3 linked regions of the Aromatoleum petrolei genome follow. The protein of the gene in region 1 binds, or shares a complex with, the protein of each later gene. Links are inferred from orthologs where the notes say so. Each region holds a gene or a part of one and is shown on either strand. Other genes may lie near its edges.

What was found. The genes of interacting proteins can lie anywhere in the genome.
Region 2: the proteins of holB (region 1) and dnaN are in contact, whole or in part, in a cryo-EM structure (PDB 8GIZ), measured with the Escherichia coli proteins. The link is inferred for Aromatoleum petrolei from one-to-one orthologs.
Region 3: the proteins of holB (region 1) and dnaX are in contact, whole or in part, in a cryo-EM structure (PDB 8GIZ), measured with the Escherichia coli proteins. The link is inferred for Aromatoleum petrolei from one-to-one orthologs.

The regions. Positions count from the first base shown.
Region 1 is NZ_CP059560.1:4,241,261-4,248,548, forward strand. What follows is about bases 2,920-5,918. They hold holB (DNA polymerase III subunit delta'), read left to right. Parts: upstream 2,920-3,889; coding sequence 3,890-4,948; downstream 4,949-5,918. Other genes in these bases: mltG (endolytic transglycosylase MltG), read left to right, coding at 2,920-3,264; tmk (dTMP kinase), read left to right, coding at 3,261-3,893; ToN1_RS19395 (PilZ domain-containing protein), read left to right, coding at 4,945-5,310; ToN1_RS19400 (TatD family hydrolase), read left to right, coding at 5,321-5,918. Also shown: ToN1_RS19360 (GNAT family N-acetyltransferase), read left to right, coding at 1-8; ToN1_RS19365 (NRDE family protein), read right to left, coding at 77-784; ToN1_RS19370 (DUF4936 family protein), read right to left, coding at 775-1,083; CAF17-like 4Fe-4S cluster assembly/insertion protein YgfZ, read right to left, coding at 1,080-2,117; more of mltG, read left to right, coding at 2,263-2,919; more of ToN1_RS19400, read left to right, coding at 5,919-6,094; ToN1_RS19405 (ankyrin repeat domain-containing protein), read left to right, coding at 6,078-6,752; ToN1_RS19410 (histone deacetylase family protein), read right to left, coding at 6,759-7,288. UniProt on the Escherichia coli protein: Part of the beta sliding clamp loading complex, which hydrolyzes ATP to load the beta clamp onto primed DNA to form the DNA replication pre-initiation complex.
Region 2 is NZ_CP059560.1:2,702,820-2,710,051, forward strand. What follows is about bases 2,658-5,600. They hold dnaN (DNA polymerase III subunit beta), read right to left. Parts: upstream 4,711-5,600; coding sequence 3,604-4,710; downstream 2,658-3,603. Other genes in these bases: gyrB (DNA topoisomerase (ATP-hydrolyzing) subunit B), read right to left, coding at 2,658-3,520; dnaA (chromosomal replication initiator protein DnaA), read right to left, coding at 4,779-5,600. In the rest of the region: ToN1_RS12350 (hypothetical protein), read left to right, coding at 1-251; ToN1_RS12355 (retropepsin-like aspartic protease), read right to left, coding at 336-776; more of gyrB, read right to left, coding at 1,007-2,657; more of dnaA, read right to left, coding at 5,601-6,206; rpmH (50S ribosomal protein L34), read left to right, coding at 6,507-6,641; rnpA (ribonuclease P protein component), read left to right, coding at 6,580-7,002; membrane protein insertion efficiency factor YidD, read left to right, coding at 7,002-7,211. UniProt on the Escherichia coli protein: Confers DNA tethering and processivity to DNA polymerases and other proteins. Acts as a clamp, forming a ring around DNA (a reaction catalyzed by the clamp-loading complex) which diffuses in an ATP-independent manner freely and bidirectionally along dsDNA.
Region 3 is NZ_CP059560.1:3,568,797-3,576,079, forward strand. Bases 1,633-4,626 are described here. They hold dnaX (DNA polymerase III subunit gamma/tau), read left to right. Parts: upstream 1,633-2,130; coding sequence 2,131-4,122; downstream 4,123-4,626. Other genes in these bases: ToN1_RS16320 (ZIP family metal transporter), read right to left, coding at 1,633-1,929; ToN1_RS16330 (YbaB/EbfC family nucleoid-associated protein), read left to right, coding at 4,148-4,471; recR (recombination mediator RecR), read left to right, coding at 4,471-4,626. In the rest of the region: cfa (cyclopropane fatty acyl phospholipid synthase), read right to left, coding at 1-893; more of ToN1_RS16320, read right to left, coding at 1,039-1,632; more of recR, read left to right, coding at 4,627-5,067; petA (ubiquinol-cytochrome c reductase iron-sulfur subunit), read left to right, coding at 5,266-5,859; ToN1_RS16345 (cytochrome b), read left to right, coding at 5,863-7,131; ToN1_RS16350 (cytochrome c1), read left to right, coding at 7,128-7,283. UniProt on the Escherichia coli protein: Part of the beta sliding clamp loading complex, which hydrolyzes ATP to load the beta clamp onto primed DNA to form the DNA replication pre-initiation complex.

The DNA.
Region 1 (7,288 bases):
ACGCCTGAAGCTTTCAGCCGCCGGATGCAACCGTGAACCGATGCATGACTTCGCTCGCGAATTTGCCCTGCGCGTTCTAGGACCATTCGCGGAAGGTCACATTTCCGTCGCGATCCAGCAGGATCAGCGTCGAGCAGCGCGTACCGTAGCCCGGCGCGCGGATGAACGCCGGCGACAGCCACCGTTCCCAGTCTGCACTCACCCCGGTCTCAGGCAGATGATGGTCGGGCGCCGGCTCGTCGTCACGCAACAGTTCGAGGAACGCATCCGTGTCCGGCAGGCCGCCGAGTGCCGAGGTGAAACGGTCGCGTGCGAGCTTTACCTTGGGCCAGGGCGTGTCGAGCACATGGTTCGACAGCCCATAGATACCGGGGGCGAGTATCCGTACTGAACCTGTCGTGCTTTCATGGATGCCAAGCTCCCGGCCATCGCCCACCAGCAGGTTGAACGCCGCATATTGCGTGCTGACCTCGGCCACTTTCCGCAACTGCCGGTCCGCATCGTCGGTTGCGGTCAGACAGTCGCGCACCAGCGTGCCGCGCGACGGAGCTCCCGGGCGGTGGAGCGTAGGATCGCGGTAATTCGTCAGCGCGGCGAATCGCCCGCTGCGGCTGAGGCCCATCCACGTCCCGCCCGCCTCCAGATCGCGCCCCGCGAGCAGGTCCGGCGCATCGGTCCACCAGTGCGCGGGAACCGCCGGACGGGCGAGAAACTCGTCGCGGTTGGCAGCCACGACCAGCGGATAGTCCGGATGGGCGTGCCAGCCGACGACGATCAGGCACATTCGACGAAGCGTTCCGTGTGACGCGCGAAACCGGACTCCACGATGCTCGCGACCCGATGCGCATCGGCCTCGATCCTCAGGGCCGCTTCGAAACCGTCCGGATCGGTCACGCCCTCATAGACCTCCATCCACGTCACCGCGTCGTCGCGCCGCTCCATCAACCGTCCTGCGACGCCCGTGCGCTGTTCCAGCGCTGCCTGCATGGCGCGCACGGTCGCCTCAGCGTCCTCGTGCTCGGCATCCGCACGGACGCGGTAATAGACGAAGTAATGCACGCAACCCGAAGCTTCGCCGCTCATTTTTCGGGTAGCGCGTAAGGCAGGTCGAGGAACTGCAGCAGCGGCCCCTGCGAGCTGCCCAGATGCACCTCGCCTGCTTCGGCGCAACTGATCTGCATCACCGCCAGCGCCTCGAAGCCGCCCTGGGGCGCGGGAACGACGTTCACCAGCTTGCCGGCGGACTGCTCTCCGAACTCCGGTGTGAACAGGTCGGCACCGGCAGCGGGAGCCGAATCGCCCGGCACATGCACGCGATACATGCGCTTCTTGAGCTTGCCGAGATACTGCGTGCGGGCGACGATTTCCTGGCCCGGATAGCAGCCCTTGTTGAAGCTGACTCCGCCAATGACCTCGAAATTCAGCATCTGGGCGACGAATTCCTCCTGCGTCGCCGCAGTGATCAGCGGCAGGCCGGCACGGATCATCGCCAGTTGCCACGCTGCCGTACCGGCCTTCGTCGCACCGCCTGCCGTCAGCTTCGCGAACACTTCGGGCGCAACGGCAGCCGGCACCGCAACGACCAGATTGCGCTGGTCAAGCCGGATGCAGCGCAAATCTCCGGTCACCGACTGCGTCATCGGGCCGACTGGCGCGGTAATGCCGGCACTCGCGAGCGTGGCGTCCGCAGTGACTCCGCTAACACCGATCAGTACCGTGTCCGGCGTCGCGTCGGCAAGCTTCACCTTGCTGCGCAGCACGTACATCGACAGCTTCTTCTGCAGCATCGGCTGAATGTCGGCCGAAGTGGCGATCATCTGGCCGGAGTCGTCTTGCCACAGCAGCAGGCTCGCAAGCATGCGGCCCTTGGGCGTGTTGAAGCTGGACCACTGCGCAGACTGCGGCCCCAGCTTCTTCACGTCGTTCGACAGCAGATTGTGCAGGAAGCCGACCGAATCATCGCCGGCGCAGCGGATCAGGCCGAGGTGCACCAGCGGCACCGCCACGGTGTTGGATTCCACGGCGCGCACGTCCGCTTCCGGAGCATCGAAACGGATGCCCGAGTCTTCCAGCGTGGCGCCTTCGCTTACCAGAAATTCAGTCCAGGTCGTGTTCATGTGCGTTTGTCGGGGCGGAGGAGGGATGTGGAATTGGGATGAAGTATTATAGGGCCCCGCAGACGCAATGGTTGCGGGCCAAACATTTCCGCCAGCTTTTGCCGCCAGCCTGCTCGTCGCGCGTTCTGCAACGATATCCACTCCGATGAAGCCCATCGTTCTCCGCCTGCTGATCGCACTTGCGCTCGTTGTCGCGAGCGTGTCCGCCGCGGCTTGGTGGTACGCGCAGCGTCCGCTCACGCTGGCGCAGCCGCTCATCGATTTCACGGTCCAGCGCGGCCACACCATGCGCCAGGCGGCCGCGACGATCGCCGCGGCCGGTGTCGACGTCAGTCCGCGGGCGCTGTACTGGCTCGCCCGCATCACGGGCAAGGCCGGCCGCATCATGGCCGGCAGCTACGAGGTGCATCAAGGCATCACGCCTTGGCTGCTCATCCTGAAGCTTTCCAGCGGCGATGTATCGCAGGCGGAAGTCCGCTTTGTCGAGGGCTGGAACTTCCGCCAGGTCCGCGCGGCGCTGGAATCGAACCCGCACCTGCAGCAGGACACTGCAGGTCTTGCCGATGCCGATATCCTGCGCGCCATCGGGGCGACCGAGACACATCCGGAAGGTCTGTTCTTCCCGGACACCTACCTCTTCGACAAGCAGTCGAGCGCCATCGCGGTACTGCGTCGTGCATATGCCGCGATGAAGCTGCGCCTCGCCCAGGCATGGGAGATGCGAGATCCGCGGGTTCCCCTGGCGTCGCCCTACGACGCGCTGATCCTCGCGTCCATCGTCGAGAAGGAAACCGGGCGCCCGGAGGATCGCGGGCTCGTCGCCTCCGTCTTCGCCAACCGGTTGCGCATCGGCATGCGTCTGCAGACCGATCCCGCCGTGATTTACGGCTACGGCGAGTCCTTCGATGGTCGTCTGAAAAAGTGGCACCTCGAAACCGACCACGTCTACAACACCTACACTCGCGCCGGGCTGCCGCCAACGCCGATCGCGATGCCGGGCGCCGAATCGCTGAACGCTGCGGTACGCCCTGCGCAGACCGAATACCTGTATTTCGTCTCCCGCGGCGACGGGACCAGCGAGTTTTCCTCCAACCTCAACGACCACAACAAAGCGGTCAATCGTTATCAGCGGGGATCGGGAAGTTGAACCAGACGCGCGCCCGCGGGCGCTTCATCACCTTTGAAGGCATCGACGGGGCTGGAAAGAGCAGCCAGATTGCGGCGGTCGTCGCACTCCTCCTGGGCCGCGGGCTGACTGTCGACCAGACGCGCGAACCGGGCGGCACGGACCTCGGCGAAAAGCTCCGCGAGCTTCTGCTGCACGAGCCCATGCACCTCGAAACCGAGGCCATGCTAATGTTCGCCGCACGTCGCGAACATCTCGCCGCCCGCATCCATCCCGCGCTCGCAGCCGGAACCTGGGTCGTTTCAGACCGTTTCACCGACGCCACCTACGCCTACCAGGTCGGCGGACGCGGCCTCGACGCCGCCAAATTCTCCGCCCTCGAAGACTGGGTTCACCCCGGCTTCCAGCCCGACCTGACCCTCGTGTTCGATCTGCCGCCGGCAATCGCCGCAGCACGCGTCGCCAATACCGGTGCCGCGCCGGACCGTTTCGAGCGCGAGCAACGTGACTTCTTCGAGCGCGTGCGCACGGCCTACCTCGAACGTGCGCGCATGGCCCCCGAGCGCATCCGCGTCATCGCGGCCGACCGCCCGCCCGAACAGATCCGTGCCGAGATCGAGGCGATCGTCGTGGAGCGCTTCTTCCGATGATCCACCCTTGGCTGCAGGACGCTTGGCAGCGGCTGGTCGGCCTCGGCGGGCGGCTGCCGCACGCGCTGCTCTTCGTCGGTCCCGAAGGCCTCGGCAAGCGCGAGCTCGCCGACGTGCTCGCGGCAAGCCTGCTGTGCGCGGCCCCCGCGGGCGACGGGCACGCTTGCGACCACTGCGCGCCCTGTCAGCTACGGCTATCCGGCAATCACCCCGATTTGCTGCCCATCGTCCCCGAAGCCGACGCGGCGGCGGAGAGCGAGGCAGGGGACGGCGGCGACGGTGGCGAAGCCGGCAGCGGCAAGAAGAAATCCTCGCAGATCCTGATCGAACAGATCCGCGACCTGCAGGAGGCGCTCTCCGTGACAGGACACCAGAGCAGCCGGCGCGTCATCATTGTCGATCCCGCGGAGGCGATGAACGCCTTCACCGCCAACGCCCTGCTGAAGCTGCTCGAAGAGCCGCCGGAAGGCTGCATCTTCCTGCTCGTGTCGTCGGCCCCGCGCCGACTGCTACCCACCATCCGCAGCCGCTGCCAGCAGTGGAGCTTCGCGCGCCCGGCGGCGGACATCGTGGCGCAATGGCTCTCCGGCCCGGATGCACCGCCCGCGGACCTGCTCGCGCTCACAGGCGGCATGCCGCTTGCAGCCCAGCGCCTTGCGAAGAGCGGCGCGGACGTCCTGCTGCGGCGCTTCGTGAAAGACATTGCAGCGCTGCCCGCCGGTGATCCGCTGAGACTCGCCGGCCAGTGGGAAAGCTGGCTCAAATCGAAGGAAGCGGTCGCTGCCGGCTTCGGCATGCCGCAGCTCGTCGAATGGCTGCAACGCTGGGTTACCGACCTCGCTTCGTTGCGCCTTGGCGGACGGGTGCGCTTCTTCCCCGGCGAGGATGATGTCATTGCCGCGCTCGCGCAGCGCACCAGCGTGGCGGCTGTGACGAACTGCTACAATGAACTCGCCCGGATTCGCCGGGTCGCACAGCATCCGCTCAATGCAAGGCTGATGCTCGAAGACATGCTCCTGCGCTATGCGCGCGCCGTGACCGGAACCCGCCGATGAGCGAAGCTCCCAAGCCGAGCGTCGCACGCCCCAGCGTGCTGTCGCTGAACATAAACTCGAAATCCGCGCTCTACGCCGCCTACATGTCCTTCCTGGCCAACGGCGGCATCTTCGTGCCGACGCCACGCGTGCATGCGCTCGGGGACGAAGTCTTCATGCTCCTGCAACTCATGGACGACCCGACCAAGCATCCTGTCGCGGCGACCGTCGTATGGGTCACCCCCCAGGGTGCCCAAGGCGGCAAGACCCAGGGTATCGGCGTGCATTTCAGTTCGGACGAGTCCGGCAAGGCCCTGCGTGCGCGCATCGAACAGATCCTCGCCGGTCATCTCGGCTCGAACCGCCCCACCCATACTCTTTGACGTGTCATCGATGTTCGTAGATTCACACTGTCACCTCGATTTCCCCGATTTGGCCGAGCGCGAAGAAGCCATCCTTGCGGCGATGGCCGCGAACCGCGTCGGCCACGCCCTGTGCGTCAGCGTCAAAATGGAAGATTTCCCGCGAGTCCTCGCGCTCGCGGAGCGCCACCCCAACCTGTTCGCCTCGGTTGGCGTGCACCCTGACAACGACGGTGTCGAAGAACCGGACGCAGCCCGCCTGCTGGCACTTGCCGAGCACCCCAAAGTAGTCGCCATCGGCGAGACCGGCCTCGACTACTACTGGCAGAAGGACGCGCCCGAATGGCAGCGCGAACGCTTCCGCACCCATATCCGTGCCGCCCGCCAATGCGGCAAGCCGCTGATCGTCCACACGCGCTCCGCCGCCGACGACACCCTGCGCCTGATGCGCGAGGAGGGCGCCGGTGAAGCCGGCGGCGTGATGCACTGCTTCACCGAATCGCGCGACGTCGCCGAGGCCGCCCTCGATTTCGGCTTCTACATCTCGTTCTCCGGCATCGTCACGTTCAAGAACGCCAGGGAGCTGAAGGCCGTCGCGCAATACGTGCCGCTCGACCGCCTGCTCATCGAAACCGACGCCCCGTATCTCGCGCCGGTTCCACATCGCGGCAAGACCAACGAACCTGCCTGGGTCATCCACGTCGCCGAAGAGATCGCCCGCCTGCGCAATGAACCGCTCGAGCGCATCGAATCGGCCACCACCGAAAACTTCTTCCGCCTCTTTCGCCATGCCCAAGCCCACTGAATCGATCAAGCGCCTCCTCGTCTCCGCGATCCTCGCCAGCGCGTTCCTCGGTTCGACCGCGCAAGCCGACAGCTACGAAGACGCCCTCAGCTCGGCGCGTCGGGGAGACACGCCGCAACTCATGCAACTCATCGCACGCGGCGTCGATCCGAACACCGTCGACGCGCAAGGCAGCACCCTGCTGATCCTCGCCGCGCGTGAAGGGAACCTCGACACCGTGAAGGAACTGCTCAAGCACCGCCCCAAGGTGTCGCTGCGCAACGCGGCGGGTGATTCGGCCTTGATGCTGGCCGTGCTCAAGGGCGAGATCGCCATCGTCGACGTATTGCTCGAAGCGGGTGCCGAGGTGAACCACGATGGCTGGACGCCGCTGATGTATGCGGCGTTCGAGGGACGCGCCGAGATCGTCGACCGGCTTCTCGCGCGCGGCGCCGACGTCGGCGCGCTTGCCCCGAACGGATCCAGTTCGTTGATGCTTGCAGCACGTAACGGCCACATCGACGTCGTCCGCCGTCTGCTGAAGACCGGCGCCGATCTCGACCAGAAGAACGACGCCGGCTTCACGGCCGAAAGCTGGGCGCTGGACAACGGCAACACCGACATCGCCGGCCTGCTGCGCGCCGAACGCAGCCGCCGGCAGGCCGCCGGCGCCCGCTGACCGTTCCTAAGGGCGAGGCGGCGCGGAACTGCGTGCCGTTCGCCCGCGCACGGCTGCTTGCAGTGCAGGAGAGAAGCGGGCCGCCGTCGCGATCGTTGCCGCGTGGATGGCGACAGTGTCCTCGATGATTCGCGCGTACCCGCCTGCCATCGCGATCGCCACCGGCGTGCCGTGGTCCACGCACCATCGCAGGACCATCTCGTCGCGGGCAGCCAGTCCCTCGAAACTAAGCCCGAGCCGTCCCAGGCGATCGTCGCGATACGGATCGGCGCCGGCAAGATAAATCGCCAGATCCGGCTTCATCGCCTCGAGAATCTCCTCCAGACCGCCGCCGAGCGCCGCGAGATAGGTCGCATCGCCGGTCCCGTCCGGGAGTTCGATGTCGAGGGTGGATCTCGCCTTGCGGAAGGGAAAATTCTTCTCGCCATGGATACTCAGCGTGAACGCATCCGGATCGCCGGACAGGATTGCGGCAGTACCGTCTCCCTGATGTACGTCGCAGTCGATGATCGCCACGCTCCGTGCCCGGCCTTCCG
Region 2 (7,232 bases), 1.5 Mb from region 1 along the record:
AGACATATGAACTTTTTGGTGAGCGGGGTCCGGCCTCGCACCAGTTGAATTACGACGTCCGCTCCGAAAAAGGAGCCGAAATGATGCGGGCTAAGCCGGCGGGGACGAGCGATGCCAAGGGGGAGTTCTCTGCCTTTGAGACCGTCCCTGCCGAAACCGCGGCGCCGCGGCGCATGGGCACTTCACTGGAAACCGGTTGGAGCACAAACCCGGCAGCCGTGTATCCTGAAGGCGAGCGCATCACGCCGTGACCGCTACCGGATGAAGCCGTTCGTGACGGGTATGAACCGTCATTTCGCAGATGCCGGCGGGCCCGAGGCCCCGCCGGCATCTTTTCATTCGGCGAATGCCGCGAGATCGGGATTGTCGCCCGACGAGGCTTCCGCGGTGGTGGTGCAGTGGCTGAGCTGCAGACGCGGCGGTTCGAACGAGAAGATGAACGGGGCCGTCCGCTGCAACACATTGAGGCCCAGAATGGCGCGGGTCGAGCCCGGGAAGACCGCCGCTTCGACATCCTTGAGCCAGCAACCGCCGCCAATGCTCAACGCCTCGATCGCATACACCGGCACATCGATTTCGGACCCGTTCGCGAGCCGACCGCGCAATTCCTTTACGTAACGAACCGCACCCGAACTCTTGAGCTGGGCAAGCATTTCTTCGTTGATCGTCGTGTAGCCTGAACCCGTGTCGACCATCAAGTCCACGGCGCCGAGACCTGCGATCCGGCCTTCGACATAGAACGTGGTGCTGCTCGTCGCACGCATGTCGACGCTCATGTCGAACTCACCCGCCGATGCGAGGTGGACAGTGCCTGCAAGGAATGCGAAGGCCAGCCGCCGCGGGAGTGTCTTCATCCAATGGTCACCGAAGCAAGGGTTGACAGGTTGGGCGATCAATCATAACTGGAATTTCTTCCAGCACAATCAATATTTATAACGGCGCAAACAAGCTGTTGCTTTAGCCATTTTCGACGCCCGCGCTGGTGAGCATTGCCGGCGACAAGGCATCAAACGTCGATGTTCCGCGCAAACAGGGCATTCCCCTCGATGAACGCCCGACGCGGTTCCACGTCGTCGCCCATCAGCGTAGTGAAGATCTCGTCGGCGGCAATTGCGTCGTCGATCTGCACTTTCAGCAGGCGGCGCACGGCGGGGTCCATCGTGGTTTCCCACAGCTGCTCGGGGTTCATCTCGCCCAGACCCTTGTAGCGCTGCTTGCTGAGGCCGCGTTCGACTTCGGCGAGCAGCCAGCGGATGGCGTCGGCGAAGCGGGTGACGGGCTGGCTCTTCTCGCCGCGGCGGATCTCGGCGCCTTCGCCCATCAGGTCGGCGATGGCGGCGGCGGCGGTGCGGATGCTGCGGTAGTCGCCGGAGACGATGAATTCCTCGTCGATCCAGCCGCGCTTGCGGTTGCCGTGCAGCATGCGCTCGATGGCGATGCGCCAGGTCTCCGAGGCCTCATGGTACTCGGGACGGATCTGGACTTCGTCGGGCAGGTGCGGGCGGATGCGCGCGGCGGCGGCGGCGGTGGCGGCTTCGTCCGCGAGGCTGACTTCGATGTCGTGGGCGAGCATCGCGTGCAGCACCGCGCCGTCGATGTAGCCGGAGAGGCGGTTGATGACCGCTTCGGCGAGCAGGTAGCTGCGGGCCAGTCCCCCGAGGGTCTCGTCGACGATGGGGGCGGCGCCGGTGCGCGGCACGAGCGCGGCGCCGTCGAGGGCGAGCTTCAGCAGGTGCTGGTTGAGCGCCGCCTCGTCCTTGATGTACATCTCGTTCTTGCCGTGCTTGATCTTGTACAGCGGCGGCTGGGCGATGTAGATGTGGCCGCGCTCGACGAGCTCGGGCATCTGGCGGTAGAAGAAGGTCAGCAGCAAGGTGCGGATGTGCGCGCCGTCGACGTCCGCGTCGGTCATGATGATGATGCGGTGGTAGCGCAGCTTCTCCGGCTTGTAGTCTTCCTTGCCGATGCCCGTGCCGAGCGCGGTGATCATGGTGGCGATCTCCTGGCTCTGCAGCAGCTTGTCGAAGCGCGCCTTCTCGACGTTGAGGATCTTGCCCTTCAAGGGCAGGATCGCCTGGAACTTGCGGTCGCGGCCCTGCTTGGCGGAGCCGCCTGCGGAGTCACCCTCGACGAGGTAGATTTCGCACAGCGCGGGATCCTTCTCCTGGCAGTCGGCGAGCTTGCCGGGCAGGCCGACGCCGTCCAGCAGGCCCTTGCGGCGCGTCATCTCGCGCGCCTTGCGGGCGGCGTCGCGGGCGCGCGCGGCTTCGACGATCTTGGCGCAGATGGTCTTGGCGTCGATCGGGTTTTCCTGCAGGAAGTCGGTGAGCTTGCCGGCGACCACTTCCTCGACCGCGGGGCGGGCTTCCGAGGACACCAGCTTCATCTTGGTCTGGCTGGCGAACTTGGGGTCGGGCATCTTCACCGAGAGCACGCAGGCGAGGCCTTCGCGCATGTCGTCGCCGGTGATGTCGACCTTGGCCTTCTTGGCGATCTCGTTTTCTTCGATGTACTTGTTGATGACGCGCGTCATCGCCGCGCGCAGGCCGGTGAGGTGGGTGCCGCCGTCGGCCTGCGGGATGTTGTTGGTGTAGCACAACACCTGTTCGGCGTAGCTGTCGTTCCACTGCATCGCGACTTCGACGCCCAGCTCGGCGTCGTGGCCGTGGCCGGTGGGGATGCGCGTGCTGCCCGCGGCGTAGAACACGTTGGGGTGCAGCACCGACTTGGTGCGGTTGATGTATTCGACGAAGCCCTTCACGCCGCCGGCGAAGGCGAAGTCCTCTTCCTTGCCGGTGCGCTGGTCGACGAGGCGGATCTTCACGCCGTTGTTGAGGAAGGACAGCTCGCGCAGGCGTTTGGCGAGGATTTCGTAGTGGTATTCGACGGTGCCGAAGATGTCGTCGTCGGCGAGGTAATGGACCTCGGTGCCGCGCTTGGTGGTCTCGCCGATGACCTTCAGCGGGCTGACCTCGACGCCGTCGACGACGTCGATCACGCGCTCCTGCGGCACACCGCGGTGGAATTCCATGAAGTGCTTCTTGCCGTCGCGGCGCACGGTGAGGCGCAGCCACTTCGACAGCGCGTTCACGCACGATACGCCCACGCCGTGCAGGCCGCCGGACACCTTATAGCTGTTCTGGTTGAACTTGCCGCCGGCGTGCAGCACGCACATGACGATCTCGGCCGCCGAGCGCTTGGGCTCGTGCTTGTCGTCCATCTTCACGCCGACCGGGATGCCGCGGCCGTTGTCGGCCACGGAGATCGAGTTGTCGGCGTGGATAGTGATGACGATGTCGTCGCAGTGGCCTGCCAGCGCCTCGTCGATGGAGTTATCCACGACCTCGAACACCATGTGATGCAGGCCGGTGCCGTCGGAGGTGTCGCCGATGTACATGCCGGGACGCTTCCTCACGGCTTCCAGGCCTTCGAGCTGCTGGATGCTGGATTCATCGTAGTCGCCGGACGGAGCGGGAGCGGGGACGGGGGCGGACTGAGGCAGGTTTTGCGGATCGGACATCGTCAATCTCTATGAATCATCAAAGAACGCGCCCCGGGAGGGCCCGGGGCGTCAGAACGCTGCGGCGGCGGGCGCCGTGTGCGTCAAATTCGCATCGGCATGACCACGTACTTGAAGCGGTCGTTGCCCGGCAGGGTCACCAGCGCGCTCGAGTTGCCGTCGTTGAAGCGCCACTCGACCTGGTCCTCGTGGATGTTGGTGAGCACGTCGAGCAGATAGGTGACGTTGAATCCGATGTCGAGCGCGTCGCCGTGATAGTCGACTTCGAGCTCCTCCTGCGCTTCTTCCTGTTCGGCGTTGGTCGAGGCAATCTTCAGCATGCCGTCGCCGAGCACGAGGCGCACGCCGCGGAACTTGTCGTTGGTGAGGATGGCGACGCGCGACAGGGTCGCGAGCAGCGGTGCGCGCTCGAAGGTCAGCAGCTTCTGGTGGTTCTGCGGGATCACGCGCTCGTAGTCGGGGAATTTGCCGTCGATGAGCTTGGAGACGAGCTCAATCGGGCCGAAGCGGAACACCACCTGATTGCCGGCGAGGACGACTTCGAGCGGGTCCTCGCTGTCGGCGAGCTGGCGCGCGAGCTCCATGACCGTCTTGCGCGGCAGGATGACCTCGGTGCGCGGCACTTCGGCCTCGAGCGGGCTGGAGGCGAAGGCGAGGCGATGGCCGTCGGTGGCGACCATGCGCAGTTCCTTACCGTCGGCGATCAGCAGCAGACCATTGAGATAGTAGCGGATGTCCTGCTGCGCCATCGCGTAGGCGACCTGGGCGAGCTGGCGCTTGAAGCTCTTCTGGCTGATGCTGAAGCGCGTGGCGTCGCCGTCGGGCAGGTTCATGCGCGGGTAGTCGGCGGCGGGCAGGGTCTGCAACGCGAAGCGGCTGCGCCCGGCCTTCACCGTGAGGCGCTTGTCGTCGAGCGTGAGCACCACTTCGCCGGCGGAGGGCAGCGCGCGCAGGATGTCCTGCAGCTTCTTCGCGGCGACGGTGATGTTGGCGTCCTCGCCGCCGATGTGTCCGCCCGTGGTCGTGCGGATCTGGATCTCGATGTCGGTGGCGAGCAGGGTGAGCTGGTCGCCGTGCTTCTCGATCAGCACGTTCGACAGGATCGGCAGGGTGTGGCGCTTTTCGACGATGCCGGCGACCGACTGCAGCGGGGCGAGGAGCGCATCGCGGGTGGTGGTGAGCAGAAGCATGGCGTCAGGATCTTCCGTTTGAAGTTATTCCGTTTGTCCGGGCAAGGAAGCGGTGCGGCGCGGCACACTCATCCGCGCAGCACCTGCGTCAGCACGTGCACGTCGTGGTTGAGCTGCTGGTCCGCGAGGCGCAGGTCCGCGATCGTGCGGCAGGCGTGCAGCACGGTGGTGTGGTCGCGTCCGCCGAAGGCCTCGCCGATCGCCGGCAGCGACATCGGCGTGAGGTCCTTGGCGAGCCACATCGCGACCTGGCGAGGGCGGGCGATCACGCGCGTGCGCTTCTTGGAGTGCATGTCGGCGACCTTGATCTTGTAGTAGTCGGCGACCGTCTTCTGGATATGCTCGATGGTGAGCTGGCGGTTGTGCGCGTTGAGCAGATCCTTGAGCGCGTCCTTCGCCACCTCGAGCGAGATGCCGCGGCCGTGGAAGCGCGCGAAGGCGACGACCTTGTTGAGCGCGCCTTCGAGCTCGCGCACGTTGGAGCGCAGGTTCTTGGCGATCAGGAAGGCGACGTCGTCGGTGAGCTCGACGCGCAGCGCCTCGGCCTTCTTCTGCAGGATCGCGACGCGCATCTCGAGCTCGGGCGGCTCGATCTGCACCGTGAGGCCCCAGTCGAAGCGGGAGATCAGGCGATCTTCCAGGCCCTGGATGTCCTTGGGATAGGTGTCGCAGGTGATGACGATCTGCTTCCTCGCCTCGGTGAGCGCGTTGAAGGCGTGGAAGAACTCTTCCTGCGTGCGGTTCTTGTTGTTGAAGAACTGGATGTCGTCGATCAGCAGCAGGTCGAGCGAGCGGTAGTAGCGCTTGAACGCGTCGAAGCTCTTCTGCTGGTAGGCGCGCACGACGTCGGCGTAGTAATCCTCGACGTGCACGTAGCGGATCACCGCGCGCGGGTTGCGCTTGTACACGGCGTTGCCGATGGCGTGCACGAGGTGGGTCTTGCCGAGGCCGACGCCGCCATAGACGAACAGCGGGTTGTAGGACGTGCCGGGGTTCTGCGCGACCTGCATCGCGGCGGCGCGGGCGAGGTCGTTGGCGCGGCCGGTGACCAGGGTGTCGAAGGTGAAATCGGGGTTGAGACGCGTCTTCTCGTAGGCGAGATCGGCCGAACTCGCGGTGGGTTCGGGCTCGGCGCGCACGATGATCGCGGGCGCGGCGACCGGCGCTGGGGCGACGTTCGCGGCCGTCTTCTCGGCGGCGACCGGCATCACCGGTGCCACCGTGCGGGGGGCGGCGCGCGTGTTGCCGGCTTCGGACATCACGAGCTCGAGCGGCATCGGGCCGCCGTGGAACTCCTCGCCGAGCTCGGCGATGCGCTTGAGATAGCGTTCGCGCACCCACTGCATGACGAAGCGGTTGGGCGCGAACAGGCGCAGTGACGGTTCGTCGCTCGTGCCGGCCTCCGCACTTAGCGTCTTGATCCAGGTGTTGAACTGCTGCGGCGGCAGTTCACTTTCAAGGCGCGACAGGCAGAAGGACCAGAAATCTTGACTCACGGACTCGAAGGCTAGGGCTTGTGACACGATTTCCAATAACGCCTCGTTCCGGCCGGCCGCTGCGATGGAAGGCAGCGACAAGGAGCAACGATGGCGCGAGTGTGTTTCGGGGGCATCCCGGCTGCCGGTGGCGCGCGACGGGCCGTGATCGGCAGTGCGCGAAGGGCGGGCGGGAAAGGAAACGCTCGATTCTACCCCCGCACGTCAGAGTTATCCACAGCCTGGGGTAAAAATTGTGCTTGACAAACAGGGTATTATCCAATTAAATCCGCGGTTTGACCCTTTCACTGGCCAACCGAAATGAAACGCACCTATCAGCCTTCCGTCGTCCGTCGCAAGCGCACCCATGGTTTCCTGGTCCGCATGAAGACCCGTGGCGGTCGCGCCGTCATCCGCGCTCGTCGCGCCAAGGGCCGTCATCGCCTCGCCGTCTGAGGTGAGCAGCCCGTCGGGCGTTGATCAGAGATTCCTCAGCGCCTACAGATTACGCAAAACGGATGAGTATTCATCCGTTTTTGCTTTTCGGCGGGCGATCAAGGGACGCTTCTTCGTCGTTCATTATCGTCCCAACGAACTCGGCACGGCGCGCCTCGGCGTCGTGGTGGCGAAGAAGCTGGCGAAACGCGCCAACGTGCGCAACCTGGTGAAACGCATCGTGCGCGAACAGTTTCGCAAGATCCGTGCGGTACTCCCCCACCACGACCTGATCGTGCGCCTGCACGCGCCGGTCAGGGATGCGACGCGCGCGATGATCAACGAAGACATCGCGCAGCTCTTCGCGCGCCTGCGGCCATGATGAAGTCCCTGCTCCTCGGCCTGCTGCGCGTGTACAAATACGCGATCAGCCCGATGCTGGGGCGCAACTGCCGTTTTCACCCGAGTTGTTCCGAATACGCGGCCGAGGCCGTCCAGCGCCACGGCGCCCGCAAGGGCGGGTGGCTGGCACTCAAGCGGGTGGGCCGTTGCCACCCATTCCATCCGGGCGGGTATGATCCCGTTCCCTGACTCTTCCCAGAACATAAGAAT
Region 3 (7,283 bases), 670 kb from region 1 along the record:
GGGAAAATGTAGCGGTCGATCCACGGGTCGGTGTGCGCGGTGCGGAAGTTGTTGCCGATCGTGTGCAGCAGGAAGAGCCCGTCGTCTCGAAGGCAACGGCGCGCGACCGCGAAGTAGGTGCGCAGGTTATGCCGGCCGACATGCTCGAACATGCCAAGGCTGGCGATGCGGTCAAACGGCTCGTCGATTTCGCGGAAGTCCATCAGGCGGAACTCCACGGGCAGGCCGGCGCAGCGCTCGCGCCCGTACTCTGCCTGCGCCCTCGAAATTGTGAGGCCGACGCAGCGAACGCCGTAGCGTTCGGCTGCGAACTTCATGAGGCTGCCCCAGCCGCAGCCGATATCGAGCAGGCACATGCCGGGCCGCAACCCGAGCTTGCGGCACACCAGGTCGAGTTTCGCCTCCTGTGCCGTCGCCAGATCGTCAGCGTCCGCCCAGTATCCGCAGGTGTATGCCATGTACGGATCGAGCATCGCCTCGAAAAAATCGTTGCCGAGGTCGTAATGCACTTCGCCGACGAGCTTCGCCCGGCGCGGGCTCTGCAGGTTCGTGAGATGTGCGCGCAGCACGTGCCAGACGAACTTCGGCGAACGCGCCGCGCGGTCGAGGTGGGCTCGCACGATGCGATGGATCAATTCGTCGACCTGTGGTGCATCCCAGTCGCCATCCATGTAGCTCTCGCCCAACCCCATGCTGCCATGCAGGAGGATCCGGTCCGCGGCCTCCGCGCGATGCAGCCGCATGTCCCACGGCCGGGTGCCGCCGATGCAGATGTCGGCTTCCCGCAGCAGCCCGGCCAGCAGCTCGACACTGCCCCCGTATGGCGCTCGTCGCGTCACCGTCGTGCCGCTGCAAAGGTGCGACTCTGGCAGCTCGTGAAACTCCGGGGCCATGCACGCTCCTCCTTCTCCGTGTGCCGCCTGTGCACGGGCGACGCTCGTCCGCGAACACCCATTCCGGATATGTTCGACTTTCAAAGGATAGACCACGCTTCGCACAATTCCGTTTCAGCGCGCGGGGCCGGAGGCCATTCCGATATCAGGCAAGTGCGGCGTCGAGCACCATCATCGCCGCGAAGCCGACGACGAGGCCGGTCGTCGCGAGCGTCTCGTGGCCGCGACGGTGCGATTCCGGAATGATCTCGTGGCTCACGACGAAGAGCATCGCACCCGCTGCGCCGGCGAGGCCCCAGGGCAGAAGTGCCTGCGCCTCCGCAACCACCGCGGCGCCGGCGAGCGCCGCGATAGGCTCGACCAGACCGGACAGGGCCGCCACCGCGAACGATACTGCCCGGCCGTAGCCGGCGGTCGCGAGGGCGATCGCAACGATCAGCCCTTCGGGCACATTCTGCAGCGAGATGCCGGTCGCGACCGCATTGCCGGTGCTCGCAGAGACGCTTGCGACTCCGATCGCGAGCCCCTCGGGAACGTTGTGCACCGCGATCGCGAACACGAACAGCCAGACCGCCCCTGCGCTGCGCTCCGACTGTGGTTCATGCGAGTGGGGCAGGGTGCGGTCGAGCGCGAGCAGGACCGCGGCGCCCGCGCCCATCGCCACCGCGACGAGGAACACCGCGTCCACGCGGCCGAGTCCGAGGGCGACTGCCGCGTCGAGGCCAGGAAGGAGCAGCGAGAACACGCTCGCTGCAAGCATCACGCCCGCACCGAAGCCGAGCAGAACCCCCTTCACGCCGGCGGCGATGCGGCGCATCACGAGCACGGGCAGCGCACCGAGGGCGGTAGCCAGCGCAGCCATCGCGCCCCCAGCGAGGGCGTCGGGGATTGCGAACGCGCCGGCATCGACGCTGCGCACGAGTTGCGTACCCAGCACCACGAAGCCGGTCAGGACGATCAGCCACCCGCCGAGCGCGCGCAGCGCCCCGGCCGCGTTGGCATGCTGATAGTGCAGGCGGGCGACTTTGGCAACCATGATGCGACTCCTTTCAGTTGGGCGATTGCGTCGAATCCAGTATTGCCGTGCGCTGAAAATAGTTCTAATTGAACATTAATAAGTATTCGATAGATTTTCAGTATTTATTCGCCCGCGGCAAACCGGCGCGTCCTATTGCACCCGGGCACCGCCCGCAATCGCACCGGGAGCGTGCTCGGCGCTCTGTTAGAATCCCGCGCCATGAGCTATCAAGTTCTCGCCCGCAAGTGGCGGCCGAAATCCTTTGCGACGCTGGTTGGCCAGGAGCATGTCGTGCGCGCGCTCAGCCACGCGCTCGCGACCGGCCGGCTGCACCACGCCTGGCTGTTCACCGGCACTCGCGGCGTCGGCAAGACCACGATCTCCCGCATCCTCGCGAAGGCGCTGAATTGCGAGACCGGCGTCACGGCCGAGCCCTGCAACCAGTGCTCCGCCTGCCAGGCGATCGACGCCGACCGCTTCCCCGACTATGTCGAGATGGACGCCGCGTCGAACCGCGGCGTCGAGGACATGGCCGCGCTGCTCGACAAGGCCGTGTACGCGCCGGTGCAGGGGCGCTACAAGGTCTACATGATCGACGAAGTGCACATGCTCACCGGGCATGCGTTCAACGCGATGCTGAAGACGCTCGAGGAGCCGCCGGAACACGTCAAGTTCATCCTCGCGACCACCGATCCGCAGAAGATTCCCGTCACGGTGCTGTCGCGCTGCCTGCAGTTCAACCTCAAGCAGATGCCGCCGGGCCACATCGTCGAGCACCTGTCGCGCATCCTCGAGGCCGAGGCCATCCCCTTCGAGGCGCCGGCGCTGCGCCACCTCGCCAAGGCCGCCAACGGCTCGATGCGTGACGCGTTGTCGCTGCTCGACCAGGCGATCGCGCACGGCACCGGCAAGGTCGAGGAAGAGCAGGTCACCCACATGCTCGGCACGGTCGGTGACGACCACCTGTATGCCGTGCTCGATGCGCTCGCCGCCGGCGACGTCACGGCGCTGCTGGCGGTCGCCGACCGCATGGAAGCGCGCAGCCTCTCGTTCGATGCGGCGCTGCAGGCCCTCGCATCCCTGCTGCATCGCGCCGCTCTCGCGCAATTCGCCCCCGCCGCGATCTCCGACGAGGCCGAGCGCGCGCGCCTGCAACCCTACACCGAGGCCTTCGACGCCGAATTCCTGCAGCTCGCGTACCAGATCGCAATCCACGGCCGCGACGAACTGCCGCTCGCGCCCGACGACTACGCCGGCTTCACGATGACGCTGCTGCGCCTGCACGCCTTCCGTCCCGACATGCCGGCAGCCTTGGGCAGCCCTGCGACCGAAGGCGGAGGAGGGGGTGTCGCACGCGCCTTGCCGCCTGCCGCTGCGCGACCGCCGGCTGCATCGCACCCAGCCTCCGCGAGCGCCGCTCCCAGACCCGCTCAGCCGGCCGCCATCGCTCCCGCCGCGCTTGCCGTCGCGGAAGCGCCGGCTGCGTCGGCCGTGCCCGCCCGCGCCCCTGTGGCGCCTTCCCCTGGCGCCGCATCCGCGCCTCCTGCAACCCGGGCCGAAGCGCCGATCCCTGTGGAAGCCCGCCCCGAGCCTTCCAACTCGGTGCCACCCTGGGAGGATTTGCCGCCCGAAGCCTTCTTCGGCCAGAGCGCCGAACCGGCTGCGCCGGGGGGCGAGTCGCCGCGCGAGGTCGTGCCGGCTCCGCCCGTTGCGCGTTCCGCGCCGGTGGAGCGGCCCGAACAGGTGGCCCCGTCCGCTCCTCAGCCCCAAGCGCCCTCCGTGTCGCCGGCGCCGCCGACCGCCGACGGCGAGGCGGCGGGGGATTTCGCCGCCGGCAATTGGCACGGCCTCATTCGCCGGCTCGGTCTCGGCGGGCTCGTGCGCGAGTTCGCCCAGCACTGCGAGTGGCTGGGCTTTGCCGACGGCGTGATCGACCTGCGCCTGTCGAATGCCCATCGCCACCTCCTCGACATGAACCCGGGCGTGGTGGAGCGCATCCAGGATCAACTCGCTTCCCTGTATGGGGCGCCCCTCAAGCTGCGCGCCACGGTCGGCGCGATCGCCGGCGAAACTCCCGCGCAGCGCGACGAGGCCGATCGTCGTGCGCGCCGCGCCGAGGCCGTTGCAGCGCTCGAAAGCGATCCTTTCGTGCGCGAACTGATCGAACGATTCGACGCAACCCTCGTGGAAGCGTCGGTGAAACCACTTTGAATCCCCAATTGCGGAGAAACGCACCATGATGAAGGGCGGAATCGCCGGCCTGATGAAACAGGCCCAGCAGATGCAGGAAAACATGAAGAAGATGCAGGACCAGCTCGCGCTCGTCGAAGTCGAGGGCCAGGCGGGCGCCGGCATGGTCAAGATCCTCATGACCTGCAAGCACGACGTTCGTCGCGTCACCATCGACCCGTCGGTCATGGACGACAAGGAAATGCTCGAAGATCTCGTCGCCGCGGCGATGAACGACGCGGTGCGTCGTGCCGAGGCGACCACGCAGGAGAAGATGGCGGGCTTCACCGCCGGCCTCAACCTGCCGCCCGGGATGAAGCTCCCGTTCTGATGAGCTCCCCCTCGAGTCTCGACGAACTGATCGAGGCCCTGCGCGCGCTGCCTGGCGTCGGCCCGAAGTCGGCGCAACGCATGGCCTACCACCTGCTGCAGCGGGATCAGCGCGGCGCCGGACGGCTCGCGCGGGCGCTCTCGCACGCGCTCGAAGTGCTGCGCCACTGCGAGCGATGCAACACCTTCTCCGAGGCCGACATCTGCCAGCGCTGCGCCAACCCGCAGCGCGACCACTCGCTGCTATGCGTGGTCGAGATGCCGGCCGACCTCGCGATGATGGAGCAGACGCAGCTCTACAACGGCCTGTACTACGTCCTGATGGGACGCCTGTCGCCACTGGATGGTATCGGGCCGCGCGAGCTGCGGCTCGACAAGCTCCTCGCGCGCGCCGCGGACGACGATGTGAAGGAAGTGATCCTCGCAACCAACTTCACCAACGAAGGCGAAGCGACCGCCCACGTGATTGCCGAGCTCCTCGCCGCGCGCGGCGTGAAGGTGAGTCGCCTGTCGCGCGGCGTGCCCGTCGGCGGCGAGCTCGAACACACCGATACGGGAACGATTGCGCAGGCTCTGGTCGAGCGTCGCGCGCTCTGACAAAGAGGTTTGCTGCGTTGCGGAAGTTGCGCTGCAGCAAACGGTTTCCGGCGAATCCGCGCTGTCATGCGGGAGTGCATCCGGGGTCCATGTCAATGACATGAGCTCGGCATGACCTCTTTTTATGTATCAGGCTTTTTGCTAAAATCCCGCAGTTTTTTTGTATCCGGAAACGGGTTTCTTTTCAGGGATGAGGTCATGAGCGTGGATCAGAAGATGGACAGTGGCCGCCGGCAACTGCTTGTCGCGACGTCGGCCGCCGGTGGCGTGGCTGCGGTGGCGACGGCTGTGCCGTTCGTTGCCAGTCTGACGCCGTCGGAGCGTGCGAAGGCTGCAGGTGCGCCGGTCGAGGCGGATATCAGCAAGCTCGCGCCGGGCGAGATGATGACGGTTGAATGGCGTGGCAAGCCGGTGTGGATCCTGCGCCGGACCCCGGAAATGCTGGCTTCGCTCGACAAGACCGACGCCGCCGTGAGCGATCCGGAATCCGCCAAGGAGATGCAGCCGGAGTACGCGAAGAACAAGAGCCGCTCGATCAAACCCGAATACCTCATCGCCGTAGGAATCTGCACCCACCTCGGCTGCTCGCCCAGCGACAAGTTCAAGGTCGGCGCCGAGAGCGGCATGGGCGACGATTGGCACGGTGGCTTCCTGTGCCCCTGTCACGGTTCCAAGTTCGACCTTTCCGGTCGCGTGTACAAGAGCATGCCGGCGCCCGACAACCTCGAGGTGCCGCCGCACAAGTACCTTTCCGATACCACGATCCTCATCGGTGACGACTCCAAGGCCTAAGCGATGACCACAAAATCACAACAACTGCTCAACTGGGTCGACGAGCGTTTCCCGCTGACGTCCACCTGGAAGGCGCACCTGTCCGAGTACTACGCGCCCAAGAACTTCAACTTCTGGTACTTCTTCGGTTCGCTCGCGCTGCTGGTGCTGGTGATCCAGATCCTGACCGGCATCTTCCTGGTCATGCACTACAAGCCGGATGCCTCGCTCAACGCCTCGGGCATTCCCGTTGCATTCGCCAGCGTCGAGTACATCATGCGCGAAGTCCCGGGCGGCTGGCTGATCCGCTACCTGCACTCGACCGGCGCCTCCGCCTTCTTCATCGTCGTCTACCTGCACATGTTCCGCGGCCTGCTCTACGGTTCCTACCGCAAGCCGCGCGAACTGATCTGGATTTTCGGCACGCTGATCTTCCTGGCGCTGATGGCTGAAGCCTTCATGGGCTACCTGCTGCCGTGGGGCCAGATGTCGTTCTGGGGCGCGCAGGTCATCGTGAACCTGTTCTCGGCGATTCCGGTCATCGGCCCGGACCTGTCCGTCGTCATCCGCGGCGACTTCGTCGTGTCCGACGCCACGCTGAACCGCTTCTTCTCCTTCCACGTCATCGCCGTGCCGCTGGTGCTGATCGGCCTGGTGCTCGCGCACATCGTCGCGCTGCACGAAGTCGGCTCGAACAACCCCGACGGTGTCGAGATCAAGAAGAAGAAGGACGCCAACGGTATCCCGCTCGACGGCATCCCCTTCCATCCGTACTACACGGTGAAGGACATCGTCGGCGTAGTCGGCTTCCTGATCTTCTTCACGGCGATCGTGTTCTTCGCCCCGGAAGGCGGCGGCTACTTCCTCGAGTACAACAACTTCGTCCCCGCCGACCCGTTGAGGACCCCGCTGCACATCGCTCCGGTGTGGTACTTCACGCCCTTCTACTCGATCCTGCGCGCGGTGACCTATCCGCTGTTCGGCATCGACGCGAAGTTCTGGGGTGTTGTCGCGATGGGCGCTGCGGTCGTCATCATCGCCTTCCTGCCGTGGCTCGATCGTAGCCCGGTGAAGTCGATTCGCTACAAGGGCGGTCTGTTCAAGGGCATCCTCGCGGTCTTCATTGTCGCCTTCTTCATCCTCGGCTACCTCGGCGTTCTGCCGCCGACCCCGGGTCGTACTTTGGTGGCGCAGATCTGCTCGGTGATCTATTTCGCCTTCTTCCTGGCGATGCCCTGGTACAGCAAACTCGACAAGTGCAAACCCGAACCGGATAGGGTGACTTTCAAATGACTATCAACGTGATCAAGACCCTGAAGCGCCTGGCCGCTGCGGCGCTGTTCGCGCCGACGCTGGCGCTGGCTGCCGGTGCGGTGCTGCATCTCGACAAGGCGCCGGTGAGCAAGGATCCGGCCGCCCTGCAGGCGGGTGCGAAGACCTTCGTC